One region of the Streptomyces sp. AB3(2024) genome, then DNA from elsewhere that is predicted to be linked to it. Evidence: predicted binding sites of a transcription regulator. Region 1 holds the regulator's gene; the other holds the start of a gene.
What was found. Region 1 encodes HrcA, which represses chaperone genes, less so after heat shock. Its sites were predicted from a motif close to TTNGCACTCNGNNNNNCNGAGTGCNAA; they were not measured.
Positions count from the first base shown of each region.

Region 2: groL (chaperonin GroEL) is a predicted target of HrcA. The motif match lies at 1,616-1,642, and genes of this name have one in related genera.

Region 1 is NZ_JBGWAB010000003.1:127,749-131,156, reverse strand. It holds gene ACEPPI_RS02330 (DUF3097 domain-containing protein) at 1-336, opposite strand, end outside; gene ACEPPI_RS02325 (MBL fold metallo-hydrolase) at 365-1,096, opposite strand; gene hrcA (heat-inducible transcriptional repressor HrcA) at 1,308-2,324, shown strand; gene dnaJ (molecular chaperone DnaJ) at 2,325-3,408, shown strand, end outside.
Region 2 is NZ_JBGWAB010000007.1:110,883-114,290, forward strand. It holds gene thrC (threonine synthase) at 1-584, shown strand, start outside; gene ACEPPI_RS05205 (MoaD/ThiS family protein) at 619-894, shown strand; gene ACEPPI_RS05210 (cold-shock protein) at 1,279-1,488, shown strand; gene groL (chaperonin GroEL) at 1,809-3,408, shown strand, end outside.

The DNA of each region.
Region 1 (3,408 bases):
CTCCACGTAGATCCGCCCGGCGCGCGCCACCCGGGCCCGCGCCCCCGGGACGGCCAGCGATCCCGAGGCCGTACGGGCGGGCGCGGCGGGCGCCCGCGACGGACGGGTCAGGGTCACCACGGCGCCGTCCAGCACGAAGCCGCGCGGCTCCAGGGGGAAGGCCCGGCGCTTGCCGAAGCGGTCCTCCAGGGTCACCGTGCCCGCCTCGCACGCCACCACCGCGCCGCAGAAGTCGGTGCCCGCCACCTCGACCACCAGATCGGGGTCCGCGGCCACCTCCGGCACGGCCTTGGCACGCTTCCACTGCGGGGTCAGGTCGGGGGAGTACTCGCGCATCCGGCCGACACTAGGAGAGCCGCCGCCGTCAGGTCCGCGACACGCCGAACAGGTCCGCCAGTGTGTCGCGTTGCGCACGCACGAAGCCTGCCCCGACCACCGCTCCGTGACCCGGCACGTACAGCGCGTCGTCCCCGCCCAGCGCGAGCAGGCGGTCCAGGGCGGCGGGCCACTGCCCGGGCACCGCGTCCGAGCCGGCCTGGGGCTCGCCCGACTCCTCCACCAGGTCCCCGCAGAACACCACCTCCCGCTCGCCCGGCACCAGGACCGTCAGGTCGTGCTGCGAGTGCGCGGGCCCGACGTTGGCCAGCAGTACCTGTACGCCGCCCAGCTCCAGCGTCCACTCGCCCGACACCAGGTGCTCCGGCGCCCGCAGCAGGCCCGCCGCCCCGGCCGCCTCCGCCTCGTCCACGCCCTGGCGGACCGCGCTCACGCGCAGCTCCTCACGGCCGCCGGGGGTCGCCAGTAGCCGGTCGAGGCCGACCGCCCCGTAGAACCGGGCGCCCTCGAAGGCCGGGCCGCCCAGCACGTGGTCGAAATGTCCGTGTGTGAATGCGATATGGGTCACGCGCCGGCCCGTCAGCCGCTCCGCCTCGGCCCGCACCAGCGCACCCTCGCGCACGCAGGATCCGGGGTCGATCAGGAGTACCGACTCGTCCCCCACCACCAGTCCCACCGTGCAGTCCCACACCGGGAGCCGCCGCCGGCCGGTCCGCCCGGTCAGCCGTTCCCAGCCCGCCTCTTCCCAACGTACGTCCATGGGGCGACGCTACCCTGGCGGGCCGCCCTTGCCCCCGGTGTACCACCCGGCCGTACACTGACCGGGGGATCTCTGGCACTCGGGCGCTCGGAGTGCCAACCAGGGCCCGGGGGAAGCTCCGGCGGACCGGCGACGGCCGGCCCGCCGCCGGCGGAACCCCACGACCGACCCATGACCGACCGACGACCGACCGCATCCGGAGGTGTGCGCGATGCTCAGTGAACGCAGGCTCGAAGTGCTGCGCGCCATCGTCCAGGACTACGTCGGGACGGAGGAGCCGGTCGGTTCCAAGGCCCTCACCGAGCGCCACCGCCTCGGCGTCTCGCCCGCCACCGTGCGCAACGACATGGCCGTGCTGGAGGAGGAGGGCTACATCGCGCAGCCCCACACCAGCGCCGGCCGGATCCCCACCGACAAGGGCTACCGCCTCTTCGTCGACAAGCTGGCGGGGGTCAAGCCGCTGTCGACGCCCGAGCGGCGGGCCATCCAGAACTTCCTCGACGGCGCCGTCGACCTCGACGACGTGGTCGGCCGCACGGTGCGGCTGCTCGCGCAGCTCACCCGGCAGGTCGCCGTCGTCCAGTACCCCTCGCTGACCCGCTCCACCGTCCGGCACGTAGAGCTGCTGTCGCTGGCCCCGGCCCGGCTGATGCTCGTACTGATCACGGACACCGGGCGGGTCGAGCAGCGGCTCGTCGACACCCAGACGCCCTTCGGCGAGACCTCCCTCGCCGACCTGCGGGCGAGGCTGAACAGCCGGGTCGTCGGCCGTCGGTTCACCGACGTGCCGCAGCTCGTGCAGGACCTTCCGGAGTCGTTCGAGATCGACGACCGGGCGACCGTCAAGGCCGTCCTGGCGACCCTTCTCGAAACGCTGGCCGAGGAGGCGGAGGAGCGGCTGATGATCGGCGGCACCGCCAACCTCACTCGCTTCGGACATGATTTTCCCTTGACGATCAGGCCGGTGCTCGAAGCGCTTGAGGAGCACGTCGTGCTCCTCAAGCTGCTGGGCGAGGCGGGGGAGTCGGGGATGGCCGTACGGATCGGGCACGAGAACGCCTACGAGGGACTCAACTCCACGTCGGTCGTGTCCGTCGGCTACGGTTCGGGCGGCGAAGCAGTCGCCAAACTCGGCGTGGTCGGACCGACCCGCATGGACTACCCCGGAACGATGGGAGCGGTACGCGCAGTGGCACGTTACGTCGGACAGATCCTGGCGGAGTCGTAAGTGGCCACGGACTACTACGCCGTACTCGGCGTGCGCCGCGACGCATCCCAGGACGAGATCAAGAAGGCTTTCCGGAGGCTCGCGCGCGAGCTGCACCCGGACGTCAATCCCGATCCCAAGACGCAAGAGCGCTTCAAGGAGATCAACGCCGCCTACGAGGTCCTCTCGGACCCGCAGAAGAAGCAGGTCTACGACCTCGGCGGCGACCCGCTGTCCTCCTCGGGCGGCGGCGGCGCGGGCGGCTTCGGCGCGGGTGGCTTCGGCAACTTCTCGGACATCATGGACGCCTTCTTCGGCCAGTCCCAGCAGCGCGGCCCGCGCTCGCGGACCCGCCGCGGCCAGGACGCCATGATCCGTCTGGACCTGGAACTGGACGAGGCCGCCTTCGGCACGACCAAGGACATCCAGGTCGACACGGCCGTCGTCTGCACCACCTGCTCGGGCGAGGGCGCCGCCCCCGGCACCTCCGCGCAGACCTGTGACATGTGCCGCGGCCGCGGTGAGGTCTCGCAGGTCACCCGGTCCTTCCTGGGCCAGGTCATGACCTCGCGGCCCTGCCCGCAGTGCCAGGGCTTCGGCACCGTGGTCCCGACCCCGTGCCCCGAGTGCGCGGGCGACGGCCGGGTCCGCTCCCGCCGCAGCCTGACGGTCAAGATCCCCGCCGGTGTCGAGAACGGCACCCGGATCCAGCTCGCGGGCGAGGGCGAGGTCGGCCCCGGCGGCGGCCCCGCCGGCGACCTGTACGTGGAGATCCACGAGCTGCCGCACCCGACCTTCCAGCGGCGCGGGGACGACCTGCACTGCACGGTCACCATCCCCATGACGGCGGCGTCCCTGGGCACCAAGTGCCCGCTGGAGACGCTGGACGGCATGGAGGAGATCGACATCCGGCCCGGCACCCAGTCCGGCCAGGCGATCCCGCTGCACGGGCGGGGCGTCACGCACCTGCGCGGCGGCGGGCGCGGCGACCTGATCGTCCACGTCGAGGTCACCACCCCCGGCAAGCTGGACCCCCAGCAGGAGGACCTGCTGCGCCAGCTCGCGAAGCTGCGCGGCGAGGAGCGCCCGATGGGCCAGTTCGCTC
Region 2 (3,408 bases), on a different contig from region 1:
CCCTGGCGTACGAGATCTGCGAGCAGCTCGGCTGGCAGCTGCCCGACCAGATCGTCATCCCGATCGCGTCCGGCTCCCAGCTGACGAAGATCGACAAGGGCCTGCAGGAGCTCATCAAGCTCGGCCTCGTCGAGGACAAGCCGTACAAGATCTTCGGCGCCCAGGCCGAGGGCTGCTCCCCGGTCTCCACCGCCTTCAAGGCCGGCCACGACGTGGTCCGCCCGCAGAAGCCGGACACCATCGCCAAGTCGCTGGCCATCGGCAACCCGGCGGACGGCCCGTACGTCCTGGACATCGCCCGCCGCACCGGTGGCTACGTCGAGGACGTCAACGACACCCAGGTCGTCGAGGCGATCAAGATCCTGGCGCAGACCGAGGGCATCTTCGCCGAGACCGCGGGCGGCGTGACCGTCGGCGTGACGAAGAAGCTCATCGAGAACGGGCAGCTCGACCCGGCGCTGACCACCGTGATCCTGAACACCGGTGACGGCCTCAAGACCCTGGAGGCGGTGGCCGCGGACAGCGGCCAGACCGCCACCATCCGCCCGAGCCTGGACGCGTTCCGCGCCGCCGGCCTGGCCTGACCCTTCCCACGACTCCCGGAAAGGCGGTAGCGCCATGAGCGTCAACGTCCGCATCCCCACCATCCTGCGCACCTACACCGGCGGCGTCGCCGAGGTCCCGGCCGAGGGCTCGACCCTGGCCGAGGTCATCGAGTCCCTGGAGCAGAACCACCCGGGCATCGCCGCGCGCGTCCTGGACGACCAGGGCAAGCTGCGCCGCTTCGTGAACGTCTACGTCAACGACGACGACGTGCGCTTCGAGGGCGGTCTGCAGGCGGCGACGCCGGACGGCGCCGGCGTCTCGATCATTCCGGCCGTTGCGGGCGGCTGAGACCCCGAAAAGTAGAATTGCCCCCTCCGCTAATAAGTGGAGGGGGCAATTCTGCTTGATTGGGCGCGGTAGAGTTGGGGAAGTCCCCTCCGGTGCTCTTGCCCGCCGCATATGAGTGGGCCCCGTGAGGGTTGACATTGAGTCAACATGCGTGCGGCCTATGGGGCTTTGGCGAAGATTGTCTGGCCCGAGTTGCCCTGCCATATGCCAAATTTTCACTCTATTTCTATGTTTCCGCGTGTCCAGAATTCTCGTCGGATTGACCTGTTGCAGACAGCAGCGGTGCGGATACATTCAGCCCCGGTCGAGGCGTTCCGGCGCAAGTTCTGACCCGGGACCGCGAAGTGCGGTACCGCGCAAGGGCCAGTAATAGGGGAGTTAGGCATGGCTCAGGGCACCGTCAAGTGGTTCAACGCGGAGAAGGGCTACGGCTTCATCGCGGTCGACGGTGGTGCGGATGTGTTCGTCCACTACAGCGCCATCCAGATGGACGGGTACCGCACCCTTGAAGAGGGTCAGCGGGTCGAGTTCGAGATCTCGCAGGGCCAGAAGGGTCCGCAGGCGGACATGGTCAAGCTCGCTGCTGCCGGCTGAGACCGAGCGCGATCGACCACCGACGCGACAGACGTACGAGGGGCCCACATCCCGGACACGGGATGCGGGCCCCTCGTGCGTCACCCCGCGAGTCCGGCCGGAAGCCGCCCGGCGTTGCCCGAAGCCGCTTGCACTCGCGGGGGTCGAGTGCTAATCATTGGCGTTAGCACTCTCCAGGTGAGAGTGCTACTTCAGACGAGGACCGGGTCGGTGAGGCCCGACGGGTCCGGCGGGAAGGAACCGCCGGCTCCGCAGGCCGTCCGTCGCGGGCGCGGGCGCGGTCCGGAGCAATCCACCCCTGTCCGGGAGGACCACTTCAGATGGCCAAGATCATTGCGTTCAACGAGGAGGCCCGGCGCGGTCTCGAGCGTGGCATGAACCAGCTCGCCGACGCCGTCAAGGTCACCCTTGGCCCCAAGGGTCGCAACGTCGTCCTTGAGAAGAAGTGGGGCGCCCCCACGATCACCAACGACGGTGTCTCCATCGCCAAGGAGATCGAGCTCGAGGACCCGTACGAGAAGATCGGCGCCGAGCTGGTCAAGGAAGTCGCCAAGAAGACGGACGACGTCGCCGGCGACGGTACGACCACCGCCACCGTTCTCGCCCAGGCTCTCGTCCGCGAGGGTCTGCGCAACGTGGCCGCGGGTGCCAACCCGATGGCCCTCAAGCGCGGTATCGAGAAGGCCGTCGAGGCCGTCTCCGCCGCCCTGCTCGCGCAGGCCAAGGACGTCGAGACCAAGGAGCAGATCGCTTCCACGGCCTCCATCTCCGCCGCCGACACCCAGATCGGCGAGCTCATCGCCGAGGCCATGGACAAGGTCGGCAAGGAAGGCGTCATCACCGTCGAGGAGTCGCAGACCTTCGGTCTGGAGCTTGAGCTCACCGAGGGCATGCGCTTCGACAAGGGCTACATCTCGGCCTACTTCGCGACCGACATGGAGCGTATGGAGGCGTCCCTGGACGACCCGTACATCCTGATCGTCAACTCCAAGATCGGCTCGGTCAAGGACCTGCTGCCGCTCCTGGAGAAGGTCATGCAGTCCGGCAAGCCGCTGCTGATCATCGCCGAGGACGTCGAGGGCGAGGCCCTGTCGACCCTGGTCGTCAACAAGATCCGCGGCACCTTCAAGTCCGTCGCCGTCAAGGCCCCGGGCTTCGGCGACCGCCGCAAGGCCATGCTCGGCGACATCGCCATCCTCACGGGCGGCACGGTCATCTCCGAGGAGGTCGGCCTCAAGCTGGAGAACGCCGGTCTCGACCTGCTCGGCCGCGCCCGCAAGGTCGTCATCACCAAGGACGAGACCACCATCGTCGACGGTGCCGGTGACAGCGACCAGGTCCAGGGCCGCGTCAACCAGATCCGCGCCGAGATCGACAACTCCGACTCGGACTACGACCGCGAGAAGCTCCAGGAGCGCCTCGCGAAGCTGGCCGGCGGCGTGGCCGTCATCAAGGCCGGTGCCGCGACCGAGGTCGAGCTCAAGGAGCGCAAGCACCGCATCGAGGACGCCGTTCGCAACGCGAAGGCGGCCGTCGAGGAGGGCATCGTCGCCGGTGGTGGCGTGGCCCTGCTGCAGGCCTCCTCGGTCTTCGAGAAGCTGGAGCTCACCGGTGACGAGGCGACCGGCGCCAACGCCGTGAAGCTCGCGCTGGAGGCCCCGCTGAAGCAGATCGCCGTCAACGGCGGTCTTGAGGGTGGCGTCGTCGTGGAGAAGGTGCGCAACCTGGCCGTCGGCCACGGTCTGAACGCCGCCACCGGCGAGTACGTCGACATGATCGCCGAGGGCATCATCGACCCGGCGAAGGTCACCCGCTCCGCGCTGCAGAACGCGGCGTCGATCGCGGCCCTCTTCCTCACCACCGAGGCCGTCATCGCCGACAAGCCCGAGAAGGCCGGTGCCCCCGCGGGCGGCGGCATGC